DNA from 4 places in the Thalassotalea coralli genome. Region 1 is predicted to be linked to each of the others. Evidence: predicted binding sites of a transcription regulator. Region 1 holds the regulator's gene; each other region holds the start of a gene.
The links. Region 1 encodes LexA, which represses DNA repair genes until DNA is damaged. Its sites were predicted from a motif close to TACTGTATNNNNATACAGTA; they were not measured.

Region 1 (3,219 bases):
CGTGACTGTTCCTGAGCCACAATTAGCGCCAAGTTTTAAAGTTATGCCGGACACGCGTAAATTGGCTGGCGAGGTAGGTGAAATTACCTTGAGCTACCAGATAAGTGCCAAAGGCGAAGTCATCAATATTGAAATAGAAGCATCAAACTTATCTCGTCAAGGACAACGAGTGGTAAAACGTGCATTTAAAAAGTGGCGTTTTGATCAAGCGGCTAATTCTGACCAAAGGCGCACGATTAAATTTAACTTTACCGCTCCTGAGAACAATGGCAGTTAGTGTTGTTTAAAAATAGCGGCGCTTAACTATAAGCGCCGCTGGCATAATGCAGTTCATAACTGTGGCTATATATTTCGAGAATATTGCCGAAAGGATCTTCCATGTAAATCATGCGATATGGCTTTTCTCCTGGGTAATAATAACGCGGTGCCTTCATGCGTTTTTTACCTCCCGCAGCTACAATTTTTTCAGCGAGCTCTTCTACGTTAGGGTCTTGCACACAAAAGTGAAATACGCCGGTTTTCCAGTATTCAAAGTTATTGTCAGGGTTGGTCTGGTTTTCAAATTGAAACAACTCGACGCCAATACGATCGCCTGTTGATAAGTGAGCGATACGAAATGAATTCCACCCAGCACCGAATACGTCTGTGCACATTTCGCCGATGGGGGAATCGTCCTCTTCGATAAGGGTTGGTTCCATAATTAAATACCAACCCAACACTTGCGTGTAAAACTTTACTGCTGCGTCTAGATCAGGTACTGAAATACCAATATGAGAAAACGTTCGTGGGTAAGGGGTCTGTGCCATAACTGTCTCCGAGAAATTTTTATACAAATGAATTCGGCTTACAACATGTCGATAAGCATAGTCGATAGTTTGATGTTTGAACGAATATGCGAGGGAGCAATACGGTGTATTTGATGGAAACGATCTATCTTTTCTCGTTCTAAGTAATCAGCCTTTAGATTTGATATGGAATTCAGTGCGTTGACAGTAAATAGTTGCGTTTATTTACAGCCTGTATATACTGACAGGTGAACTGTCCATTTATACAGGGAAATGCGTGTGACCGAATTAAAACCCTTAACAAATCGTCAAGAGCAGATATACGATCTGATCAAAGAAAAAATCTCTGCCACAGGTATGCCACCTACACGTGCAGAAATTGCTGACTTTTTTGGCTTTAAATCTGCAAATGCAGCTGAAGAGCATCTAAAAGCTTTAGCAAAAAAAGGCTACATTGAAATGTTGCCTGGCACGTCACGAGGCATTCGCCTAGTAGAAGAAACGCTTGAAGAAGAAGGTTTACCATTAATTGGCCGAGTTGCAGCTGGTGAGCCAATTTTGGCCGAGCAGCATGTCGAAGATCGTTATCAAATTGATGGCAATTTGTTTCATCCTGCCGCAGACTATTTACTGAAAGTAAATGGCGAGAGTATGAAAGACATTGGCATTTTAGACGGGGATTTATTAGCCGTTCATCAAACGACTGATGTACAAAATGGGCAGGTGATAGTCGCACGTGTTGAAGACGATGTTACGGTGAAGCGGTTCAAAAAAGAAGGCAATGTCGTATATCTTCATGCAGAAAACGAATCCTTTTCGCCAATAAAAGTAGATTTAACCAGTCAACACTTCAATGTTGAAGGAATTGCCGTTGGGGTGATCAGATCTGCTGATTGGATGTAAACCTCGCCAGAGTTTGTTAGTTAACGGTTGCACGATACTGAACTGAATTTGTACTGATAGTCAGTTTACTAGCAAACTCTTTATTTCTATATTTTGATCGCGTTTTAAGGACAAATCGTCGATTTACCCATCATTTCTTTTGTAATCTTACCTTAATATTTAAAATTGGTTGAAATTTGTACAATTTGTGCGCAATTAAACCAGTTTTCGTACTAACTTTTTTTAGAGTAAAAGCTTAAAAAATAAACAGGCCTCTATCCCTTTGTTTTTCTTACTTGGCCAATGTTAGAGCTTATACTCGGTTGTTAATACAGACATTTTTACTATACTGAAAAAAAATAATAATTTGACCCAGATCAATATTTAAGTAATTCTAGAACAGAAAGTGAACAATTCTAATAATAAGGCGAGCTTTCGTTTGTTTAAAATTTCGCCAAAATAAAATAAAAGTAAAACAACAAAAAATAAAAACAAAAACTAATGCAAAAAGGGCTAAGTAATACTGTGTTGCAGGGTTTTTGGTCTGTTAAGGGTAGAGGAGATGTCGAGTGAAGAGACGTAACCTAGGTTGGCTCTTGTTGGGGATGTTGCTTCCCAGTATGGCTTGGGCTCAAAGTCAGTTAAACCTTACAAGAGGTGTAACTGAAATAAGTAACGAAGTGTATGGATTACACATGTTCGTACTTTATATCTGTACCGCTATTGGTATTGTGGTATTTGGTGCGATGTTCTGGTCGATGTTTTTTCATCGTAAATCAAAGGGAGTTACTCCTGCAAAGTTTCATGAGAGTCTAAAAATAGAAATTCTCTGGACTGTTATTCCCATCGTGATTTTAGTGGCAATGGCTTGGCCTGCAACCAAAACGCTGATCGCCATGGAAAATAATGATGATTCCGAACTCACGATTCAAATTACGGGTTCTCAATGGAAGTGGCATTATAAATATTTTGGCGAAGATATAGATTTCTACTCTGTATTGACTACGCCGAAAGAACAGTTCGATAACAGAGATGGTAGTACCGCGCCAAAAGGTGAAAACTACCTGCTCGAAGTTGATAAACACCTCGTTATACCCGCCAACAAAAAAGTACGTTTCTTAATTACTTCCGACGATGTTATTCACTCATGGTGGGTACCAGCATTTGCTGTTAAGCAAGACGCAAACCCTGGCTTTATCAATGAAGCATGGGCGAATGTACCTAAACCTGGCATCTATCGAGGCCAATGTGCTGAGCTTTGTGGTAAAGACCACGGTTACATGCCAGTCGTTGTTGAAGTTAAAGAAGAAGCTGATTACCAAGCGTGGATTCAAGAACAGTATCGATTAAAAGAAGAGGCGGCTGCTGCCGAAGCAGCATCACTTAATGCGTCTGCTTCGATGGACGAATTGATGCAACTTGGTGAACAAACCTACATGGCACATTGTGCGGCTTGTCACCAACCAAACGGGCAAGGCTTACCACCAGCATTCCCTGCATTAAAAGGTAGTCCAATTGCTATTGGTGATGTTACGGCACACATCGATATCGT
Region 2 (3,219 bases), on a different contig from region 1:
TGTTGTATCCAAATTGAAAACCAGGTATCTGATGAAAAACAATGTGGTCATCAAGATGGTAAAGTTACCGTGCCTCATGCTGACTTCTTAGCAAAAATTAACGCTGTACGTTATGCCTTTATGGAGTTAGGTGTAGATGACGGTGTTATCGTTGCACGTACTGATTCATTGGGCGCTGGTTTAACTAAACAAATCGCTGTGTCAAATGAGCCAGGTGATTTAGGCGACCAATACAATAGTTTCTTAGATTGTGAAGAAATTAACGCTGAAGATTTGGCGCAAGGCGATGTAGTACTCAAACAGAACGGTAAATTAGTTCGTCCTAAGCGTTTAGCAAGTAACCTTTTCCAATTTAAGCAGGGTACAGGTGAAGCACGTTGTATTCTTGACTGCATTACTTCATTGCAAAATGGTGCGGATTTGATTTGGATTGAAACGGAAAAACCACACATAGGTCAAATTGGCGGCATGGTAAATGAAATTAGAAAGACTATTCCAAATGCTAAATTGGTTTATAACAATTCGCCATCATTTAACTGGACGCTAAACTTTAGACAGCAAGTATTTGATGCTATGCAAGAAGAAGGAAAAGATGTTAGCGCTTATGACAGAACGCGTTTAATGAGTGAAGAGTACGACAATAGTGAATTAGCATTAGTTGCTGATGAAAAAATCCGTACTTTCCAACGCGATGCTGCAAAAGAAGCAGGTATTTTCCACCATTTAATTACTTTACCGACTTACCATACGGCTGCATTATCGACGGATAACCTTGCAAAAGAGTACTTCGGTGAACAAGGCATGCTTGGTTATGTACTAGGTGTTCAACGTAAAGAAATTCGCCAAAGCATTGCCTGTGTTAAGCATCAGCACATGGCTGGTTCAGATATGGGCGATGATCATAAAGAATACTTTGCTGGCGAGGCAGCACTAAAAGCCGCTGGTAAAGATAATACTATGAACCAGTTTGCTAATATCGCTTAACGCTAAAAACGTTTAAGATTTCATTAAAATGTCACCACGATCTGGTTTGATCCGGATCGTGGTTTTTATATTTTTTCGTTGCAATTTTTTGTAAAAGGCGTATCTTACTGTTTTTATATACAGGCTTGTGGTGGCGAAGTAAACGCCTCTGCTTCATATTACTAAGAGTTAAGGGAAACTGATGGCTGTTGAGAGTAGATTTGTTGTCATTAGACAAGGTGTGGAGGTTGAAACGTTTATGGATAAGAAAGCCGCTGACGAATATGACAAAATGTTGGATATGGCAGACAATCTTACTGAAATGTTTGAGCAAGCGCCGATCGAACTAAATGATGAAATGAAAGAAGAACTGAGCATATTCTTAGCTAAACACCGTGAAGATGTTTTAATCGCGCTACAAGCGAAAAAACCTAAGGTGGTTAAAAAACCTGCTCATGCAGAAGAAGCCGTTGTCGAAGAAGCCCCTGTAGCAGAAGTAAAGCCTGTTGCTAAAGAAGCCAAACCCGCGGCCAAAAAGGCAACTAGAACAGCCAAAACCACAAAAGCAAAAGCTAGCAAGGAAGAGCAAGCGGAAGATGACGCTGCATAAGTAGCGGATTGCGATGGTTGATTATCAATTGCGCCGCTGTAGCCGGCGTAAAAACATTGCCGTTAAGGTACAAAATGCTCAGGTGATTGTTACTGCGCCTAACCATGTTTCCGAATCTTATATTTCACACCTAATCGCTGAAAAAGAATCTTGGTTAAAAAGTAAAATTAATCAACAAGAAATAAGTAAGACGTTCGCAAACGATTTATCATTAAACGGTCAACTTTGGTTTGATGGTCATTGTGTCCCGTTAGTTGTTGGTTATGACGGCACTGGCACTTCTTTTCAAAACGATCATATCTACTGTGGTTTAGCAAAACGATACAGCGGTCAAACTACTGAGAAACAACTAAAGCACCTGAAGAAACAACTTGAAGCTTGGTATGCGTTAACCGCGAAAAACATCCTGCCCTCCAGGCTTATGCAAATAGCTGAGAGTATCGGGCTCATGCCTGAAAATATTAGCATCAGAAAATACAAGGCTAGATGGGGCAGTTGTGATAATAAAGCTCACATCAAGCTTAACTATTTTCTTATGATGTTACCAAAGCACGTAATTGACTATGTCTTAGTCCATGAGTTGTGCCATTTACGACACCTAAATCATAGCCAAGATTTCTGGCAATTAGTTGCCGATCATTATCCAAACTTTCGCGATGCGAAAAACTGGCTTAAAGAACACCAACGATATCTAATATGGCCGGAAACGTAATTTTCTTATAAACCGGTATCTCGGTTTATAGCTTGGTTACATTTTTAAACAGCTCAGTAACTATCCCTTTCAGACTTCACTTTACTTTTCTAATAGCATGGTCACAGTTCAACGTTGAATTTAATACTTTCAACAGCTTGGCATAGATTTTGTTTAATATTTCAGCATGAATTGCTGACATTCGGCAAATTGGATGAAAGTTGGAATATGGAGTCGAGAATGAAATTTAATAGTTATAGTTTTAAAATGACTTTTATATACAGTGCTTCTGCAGTGCTGTCTTTGGTATTTTTGAACCTCCTTATAAGTTTATAAATTATTTGAAGATCCCGCTTCGAATAAAGTAACACTCTGCCTTAGTATGTAGAGTGTTACGCCTTCTTATTTCTTAAAAAATTGTTAACAACATTTTAACATGTGGTTGGTTGTATACAATTTAGATTCTTATTTGAGCAAAAAAAGCTTATAAATAAACAAAAAATTCTTATTTTCCTGCCTAAATACGTTAACAGAACGTCAATTTTAGGGTAAATTAACGCCAATAAAATAAAAACAATAAAGGAATATTCAGAAATGAGTTTTTCCGTCCTTATCTGCGATGACTCAAATTTAGCTAGAAAACAAGTATTAAGAAGCCTACCAGCTTCGCTTTCTGACAATGTTCAATTAGCGACAAACGGCGAAGAAGCAATTGGTATATTGTCTAGTCAAAAAATTGACGTTCTTTTCCTAGATTTAACCATGCCCGTGTTAGATGGTGTTGGTGTATTAACCGAAATTAAAAACCGCGGTATAGAAGTCATGGTATTCGTGATATCTGCCGACGTTCAACCAGAAATGCAAAGTAAAGTACTTGACCTCGGCGCATCTGCATTTTTACGTAAACCTGTTCAACAAGAAGTATTGAATCAACATTTAACTCAATATGGTTTGG
Region 3 (3,219 bases), on a different contig from region 1:
AAAGTGTATTTTTCAGGTATAAAAAAACAGCGTGCTAAGCACGCTGTTTGAAATGATAAGATATAGTAACCAGCTAGAGTATTAATAATACTCTACATTAACCTTTACGAATTACTCTGTAACCGCTTCTTCTTCCTCGTTACTTTCTACATTTTTAGAAAGGAACATTTCACGTAAACGGCCATCAATTTCGTTAGCCATTTCAGGATTCTGCTTTAAGTAATCAACTGCTTTAGCTTTACCCTGACCAATACGGTCACCATTGTAGCTATACCAAGCACCTGCTTTTTCAATCATCTTGTTTTGAACACCAAGGTCAATTAACTCACCGTAGCTGTTAATACCTTCGCCATAAAGAATTTGGAATTCTACCTGCTTAAATGGCGGTGCAATTTTATTCTTAACAACTTTAACACGTGTTTCATTACCCACTATTTCATCGCCAGTTTTTACTGCACCGATACGACGAATATCTAAACGTACTGACGCATAGAACTTAAGTGCATTACCACCAGTAGTTGTTTCAGGGTTACCAAACATAACACCAATTTTCATACGAATTTGGTTAATGAAAATCATCATAGTGTTTGATTGCTTTAAGTTACCCGTTAGTTTACGCATTGCTTGCGATAACATACGCGCTTGCAAACCTACGTGAGAGTCACCCATGTCACCTTCAATCTCTGCTTTTGGTGTAAGTGCCGCTACCGAGTCAACTACGATAACGTCTACCGCACCAGAGCGTGTTAACATGTCACATATTTCTAATGCTTGCTCACCAGTATCAGGCTGTGACACTAGAAGCTCATTAATGTTTACGCCTAATTTTTCTGCATAGATTGGGTCAAGTGCATGCTCGGCATCAACGAAGGCACACACTTTGCCGTTACGTTGCGCTTCTGCAATGACTTCTAACGTTAATGTTGTTTTACCACTTGATTCTGGACCGTAAATTTCAACAACACGTCCCATTGGTAAACCACCAGCACCTAGCGCAATATCAAGACCTAATGAGCCAGTTGATATTGTCTCAACGTCCATGCTGCGGTTCTCACCCAACTTCATAATTGAACCTTTACCGAATTGACGTTCAATTTGACTTAGGGCAGCTGAGAGTGCTTTTTCTTTATTACCGTCCATTTATTGCTCCAAAAAATACCGAATAATGCGTTAATTGAAACCAAGTATACTGTATGGTCGTACAGTATCAAGTGTTTTTTTACTGTATAAACTCATTAACCACTAACTAACTAATATATAAAGATATTTACACACCACACCACCTGTACAAAGTTTAAACAGAGATAAAACTACTGTATAAATTAAATAAAAGAGTGATCATCAAAGGGCTTCTCGGCATAATAACGACATAACAGCAAACTATGCCTTTTACCGGGTAACAATAAACACCAATATAAATGACAACAAAAGATACAAGCCTTAGCACGCACACCCCAATGATGCGTCAGTACCTCACTATTAAAGCTGAATTTGAACACATTTTATTATTTTATCGAATGGGCGATTTTTACGAGCTTTTCTATGATGATGCCAAAAAGGCCGCCGACCTATTAGACATTTCACTGACAGCAAGAGGCAAGTCAGGCGGTAACGCGATTCCGATGGCCGGTGTTCCTTATCACGCTGTTGAAAGCTATTTAGCAAAATTAGTGCAGCTTGGTGAGTCTGTCGCAATCTGTGAACAAGTAGGAGATCCGGCGACAAGTAAAGGGCCAGTTGAGCGTAAAGTTGTTCGTATTGTTACTCCCGGAACGGTTAGTGATGAAGCGCTCTTAACTGATCGACAAGACAATTTATTAGTTAGCATATTCGAAGACAAAAGCGGTTTCGGCTTAGCTTATTTAGACATGGCCAGTGGCCGCTTTGTTATCGTAGAGCCAACTACTGGCGAACAATTACAAGCTGAATTGCAACGCTTATCCCCTGCCGAATTGCTTTATCCAGAATCTTTTTCAAAACCAGAACTTATTAATTCGTTAAAAGGCTTGAGAAGACGTCCGGATTGGGAATTTGATAAACAAACTGCACATAAAGCGTTAACCCAGCAATTTTCTACTAAAGAGTTATCAGGGTTTGGTGTCGATGGTATGGAGCTAGGCATCGCTGCCGCGGGTTGCTTGTTGCAATACGTTAAAGATACTCAACGTACCGCTTTACCCCATATTCGTTCAATTATTGGCGAATCAAGTCAACAAGGTGTAGTACTTGATGCTGCGACTCGTCGCAATCTTGAATTAACGGTTAACTTGCAAGGCGAAGTCAACAATACTTTGGCAAGTGTGTTAGATCATACATCAACACCTATGGGGTCGCGATTACTAAAACGTTGGCTGCATTTCCCGTTAAGAGACGTCACTACGTTAACAAATAGACAAAATGCTATCGCGTCGTTGTTAGACAACGACATTTATTTTGAAATAAAACCGTTGTTAAAGTCTATCGGCGATATCGAACGTATCATTACCCGAATTGCTTTGCGCTCCGCTCGCCCAAGAGACTTTGCTCGTTTGCGTAATGCTCTATATGCTTTGCCTGAGCTTCAACAAAATTTAGTTGATTTAAACACGCCACTCATTGGTGAGTTGGCTCAAAACATTCTTCCTATCGAACATCTAGCTGATTTACTTGATAAAGCCATTATCGAAAATCCGCCAGTCCTTATTCGAGATGGCGGCGTTATCGCCCCTGGTTATAATGCAGAGCTAGATGAACTTCGAGATTTAAGTCACGGCGCCAATGAGTTCTTACAGCAACTAGAGGAAAAAGAAAAAGAACGCACCGGCATCTCAACATTAAAAGTGGGCTACAACAAGGTTCACGGTTTTTTTATCGAAGTCAGCAAAGCTAACTCAGGTAATGTTCCAGACGAATACATCAGGCGCCAAACACTTAAAAACAATGAGCGATACATAACGCAAGAGCTTAAAGTTCACGAAGAAAAAGTTCTTACCGCACAAAGCCGATTTTTGGCATTAGAGAAAAAGCTGTACGATGAGTTGTTTGATTTAGTTCTTCCAGATCTAGCTCGGTTACAACAACTAGCGGAGTCGTTAGCGGAATTAGATGTTCTTGCTAATTTTGCTGAACGCGCGGAAAGTTTGAACTATGTTAAGCCAATCTTAAAAAATGACCCTGGCATTACTATTGAAAACGGCCGTCACCCTGTCGTTGAACAAATGACAGAAGACGCTTTTATTG
Region 4 (3,219 bases), on a different contig from region 1:
ATAAAGGGGATTTGTAATTGTTGAAGCTTTTGTCCTAATGCGAGTAACGCGACTTTTGAGGCGTTGTCCATGGTATAAAACATAGACTCACCTGAAAAATAACCGCCTACGGCGACACCATATAAGCCACCAACTAACTTGCCTTGATACCAAACTTCAACTGAGTGAGCATAACCTAATTGATGTAGCTCTTGGTACGCATCTACCATTTCATCTACGATCCATGTGCCTTCTTTGCGAAATGGTGCGTCGGCGCAAAGTTCAATGACTTCGTCAAAAGCGTTATTAATGGTAATCGTATAAGGTAGTCGTTTAAGAAACTTTTTTAAGCTGCGATTGATGCGGATAGCATCTGTAGCGATGATGGTTCTGGGATCTGGGCTCCACCAAAGAACAGGTTCACCTTCGTTATACCAAGGGAAGATACCGTTTTTGTAGGCAGAAATAAGACGATTAGCAGTTAAATCTCCCCCGATAGCCAATAAGCCGTTAGGCTCTTTTAAAGCGCGCGTCAGGGGAGGGAATGTGAGACTTTCCCTATCTAACCATTGGAGAGTCTCAGACATTAATTACTTAGCGTCTAGGTAACGCTCAGCGTCAAGTGCAGCCATACAGCCAGAGCCAGCTGAAGTGATTGCTTGACGGTAAATGTGATCAGCTACGTCACCAGCAGCGAATACACCTTCGATACTTGTTTGTGTCGCGTTACCGTTTGTACCGCTGTTAACAATCAAGTAGCCGTCTTTCATTTCTAATTGGCCTTCAAACATGCCTGTGTTTGGCTTGTGACCAATAGCAATGAATACACCTGCTAGATCTAATTCTTCAGTTGCATCAGACTTAGTGTCTTTAATACGAACACCCGTTACACCCATGTTGTCACCTAGTACTTCGTCTAATGTACGGTCTAAGTGAAGAGTGATGTTACCGTTTTCAACTTTGTCCATAAGGCGATCGGTTAAAATCTTTTCTGAACGGAAAGTGTCACGACGGTGAATAAGGTGAACTTCAGAAGCAATGTTTGAAAGGTATAATGCTTCTTCAACAGCAGTGTTACCACCACCAACAACGGCAACTTTTTGATTCTTGTAGAAGAAACCGTCACATGTTGCACAAGCAGAAACACCTTTACCCATAAAGGCTTCTTCTGATGGTAAACCTAAGTATTGTGCTGAAGCACCCGTACAAATGATTAATGCATCACATGTGTAGTTGCTTGAACCATTTAGTTTGAATGGACGAGAAGTTAGGTCAACAGACTCGATATGATCGAAAATAATTTCTGTTTCAAATTTCTCAGCGTGTTTTTGCATACGCTCCATTAATGCAGGGCCTGTTAAGTCATCAGCGTCGCCCGGCCAGTTTTCTACGTCAGTGGTTGTTGTTAACTGACCACCTTGTTGCATACCTGTGATAAGTACAGGGTTTAAGTTGGCACGTGCTGCATATACTGCTGCTGTGTAGCCAGCAGGACCTGAGCCTAAGATAAGTAATGGGCAATGTCTTGCTTCGCTCATGAATTACTCCAAATCATAATAAATCGTTTCAATGTGTACATAAGTTGGGATTCTAAGTAAATAACTCAAGGGGGTAAATTAACTTTTCATATCTTTTATTTTTACTTTTGAACAATCTGCACGTTTTTCTGTACGTTTGTGAAGGCATTTTGGTTTTGATGTCATGCCTGTTTCTCTGTTTTTTAGGTAATTGAGTAGTAATTTGATGTTACTTAAACAGTTTTTCACCATAAAAAGAAGTGTAGACAAAATTTATTCATTCCTGACTTGGCAATATTTTACTGGTTATATATACTGTATATAAATACAGGTGTTATTGTTATGAATAAATTAATCGATACTTTACAGCGCAAACGTTTGGTTTGGCATGGTGGTTTACAGTCTTCATCAGTGAACAAACGTTCATCTGGCTATCAAGAATTAGACGAGCAATTAGAAGGTGGCTTTCCTGAACAAGGTGTTATTGAAGTGCTTTCTTCTGTTGGTATTGGCGAGTTTCGTTTGTTATTGCCATCTTTGCTAGCTGAAGACCTTAAAGACAAGTTTTGCGTTTTTATTAATCCGCCAGGGCTGATTAATGGTGCCATGTTATCGGCATCAGGTTTAAAAGTGGATCGTATTGTTGTGGTTAATACCTTTGATCACGTACAAGGCTTATGGGCGTCAGAACAATGCCTGAAAAGTGGCAGTTGTCATTCCGTGTTGTTATGGAACTATCAAGGGCTTGCTGCACATCAAATTAAACGGTTACAACTCGCTGGCGAACAAGGTCATAGCCGAATTTTTCTGATGCGCGAAACCAAGCAGGAATCCTTGCCACTCCCTGTAGATTTAAGCTTAGCGTTAACGCCTGAGCGCCAAGGTATAAAAGCTAAGATCCTAAAGCGGAAACAAGGTTGGCCAACGGCAAGTTTCGACATTGATATGCGCCGTTTTTGGCCTGAACTTACGATGCAGCCTTGTGCCAATAACGTGGTTGTCTTCCCACAAGCCAAAACAGGTTAAAACAGGATAAAAGGAGACGCTTGTGTTGTGGTTATATCTACATTTTCCAAACTTACAGCTTAATAGTGCCTTTAATGAGCAGCCGAATACGCCTATTGCCATTGTTGAGGGAAAAAAGAGCCAAATTGTACAGTGTAACGCTACAGCTAAAGAACAAGGTATTTCTATTGGAATGGGCTTAGGAGCTGCGGCAGCTTTAAGTGCAGAGCTACAAGTGTACCCTTATGATCAAAGTTTAGAAGAAGAGCGCTTGTCAGCCATTGCTCGTTGGTTGTACTTAGTTACTTCTGATATTTGTCTAGTAAAATCACAAGGCATTTTATTACGTGTCAGTAATATGTTGAGTTTATATCAGAACCTATCGAGCTACTGGCAAGCGTTAGAGCAACACTTGGCAAAGCTTGATATCGATTATCTATATGCCACGGGCTTTTCACCTTATGCTGCCAAAATACTTGCTCTTAACGGCACTAATCAAATTACTGATGACGCTCAACATGTTAACCAAGCTCTTAGTCAATGCCCTTTAGCACTGAGCGATATCTCAGTGAGGCAGCAAGAACAATTAACGCGTATAGGCGTACATTCGTTAGGCGAGTTAACACAACTGCCATTAGCTGATATTGCTAAGCGATTTGATATAGATATGGTGAACTATGTAGGTAAGCTTACCGGCCGTTTACAGCATATCGTTGAG

Region 2: ACOB80_RS12180 (YebG family protein) is a predicted target of LexA. The motif match lies at 1,090-1,109, and genes of this name have one in related genera.
Region 3: recA (recombinase RecA) is a predicted target of LexA. The motif match lies at 1,188-1,207, and genes of this name have one in related genera.
Region 4: imuA (translesion DNA synthesis-associated protein ImuA) is a predicted target of LexA. The motif match lies at 1,810-1,829, and genes of this name have one in related genera.

Annotation. Positions count from the first base shown of each region.
Region 1 is NZ_JBVVBK010000008.1:134,095-137,313, reverse strand. It holds gene ACOB80_RS18810 (energy transducer TonB family protein) at 1-277, shown strand, start outside; gene ACOB80_RS18805 (lactoylglutathione lyase family protein) at 300-806, opposite strand; gene lexA (transcriptional repressor LexA) at 1,065-1,688, shown strand; gene coxB (cytochrome c oxidase subunit II) at 2,273-3,219, shown strand, end outside.
Region 2 is NZ_JBVVBK010000004.1:263,415-266,633, forward strand. It holds gene ACOB80_RS12175 (isocitrate lyase) at 1-984, shown strand, start outside; gene ACOB80_RS12180 (YebG family protein) at 1,166-1,573, shown strand; gene ACOB80_RS12185 (M48 family metallopeptidase) at 1,587-2,285, shown strand; gene ACOB80_RS12190 (response regulator) at 2,859-3,219, shown strand, end outside.
Region 3 is NZ_JBVVBK010000001.1:868,348-871,566, reverse strand. It holds gene recA (recombinase RecA) at 112-1,140, opposite strand; gene mutS (DNA mismatch repair protein MutS) at 1,419-3,219, shown strand, end outside.
Region 4 is NZ_JBVVBK010000002.1:329,575-332,793, reverse strand. It holds gene aat (leucyl/phenylalanyl-tRNA--protein transferase) at 1-566, opposite strand, end outside; gene trxB (thioredoxin-disulfide reductase) at 570-1,517, opposite strand; gene imuA (translesion DNA synthesis-associated protein ImuA) at 1,839-2,522, shown strand; gene ACOB80_RS06885 (Y-family DNA polymerase) at 2,545-3,219, shown strand, end outside.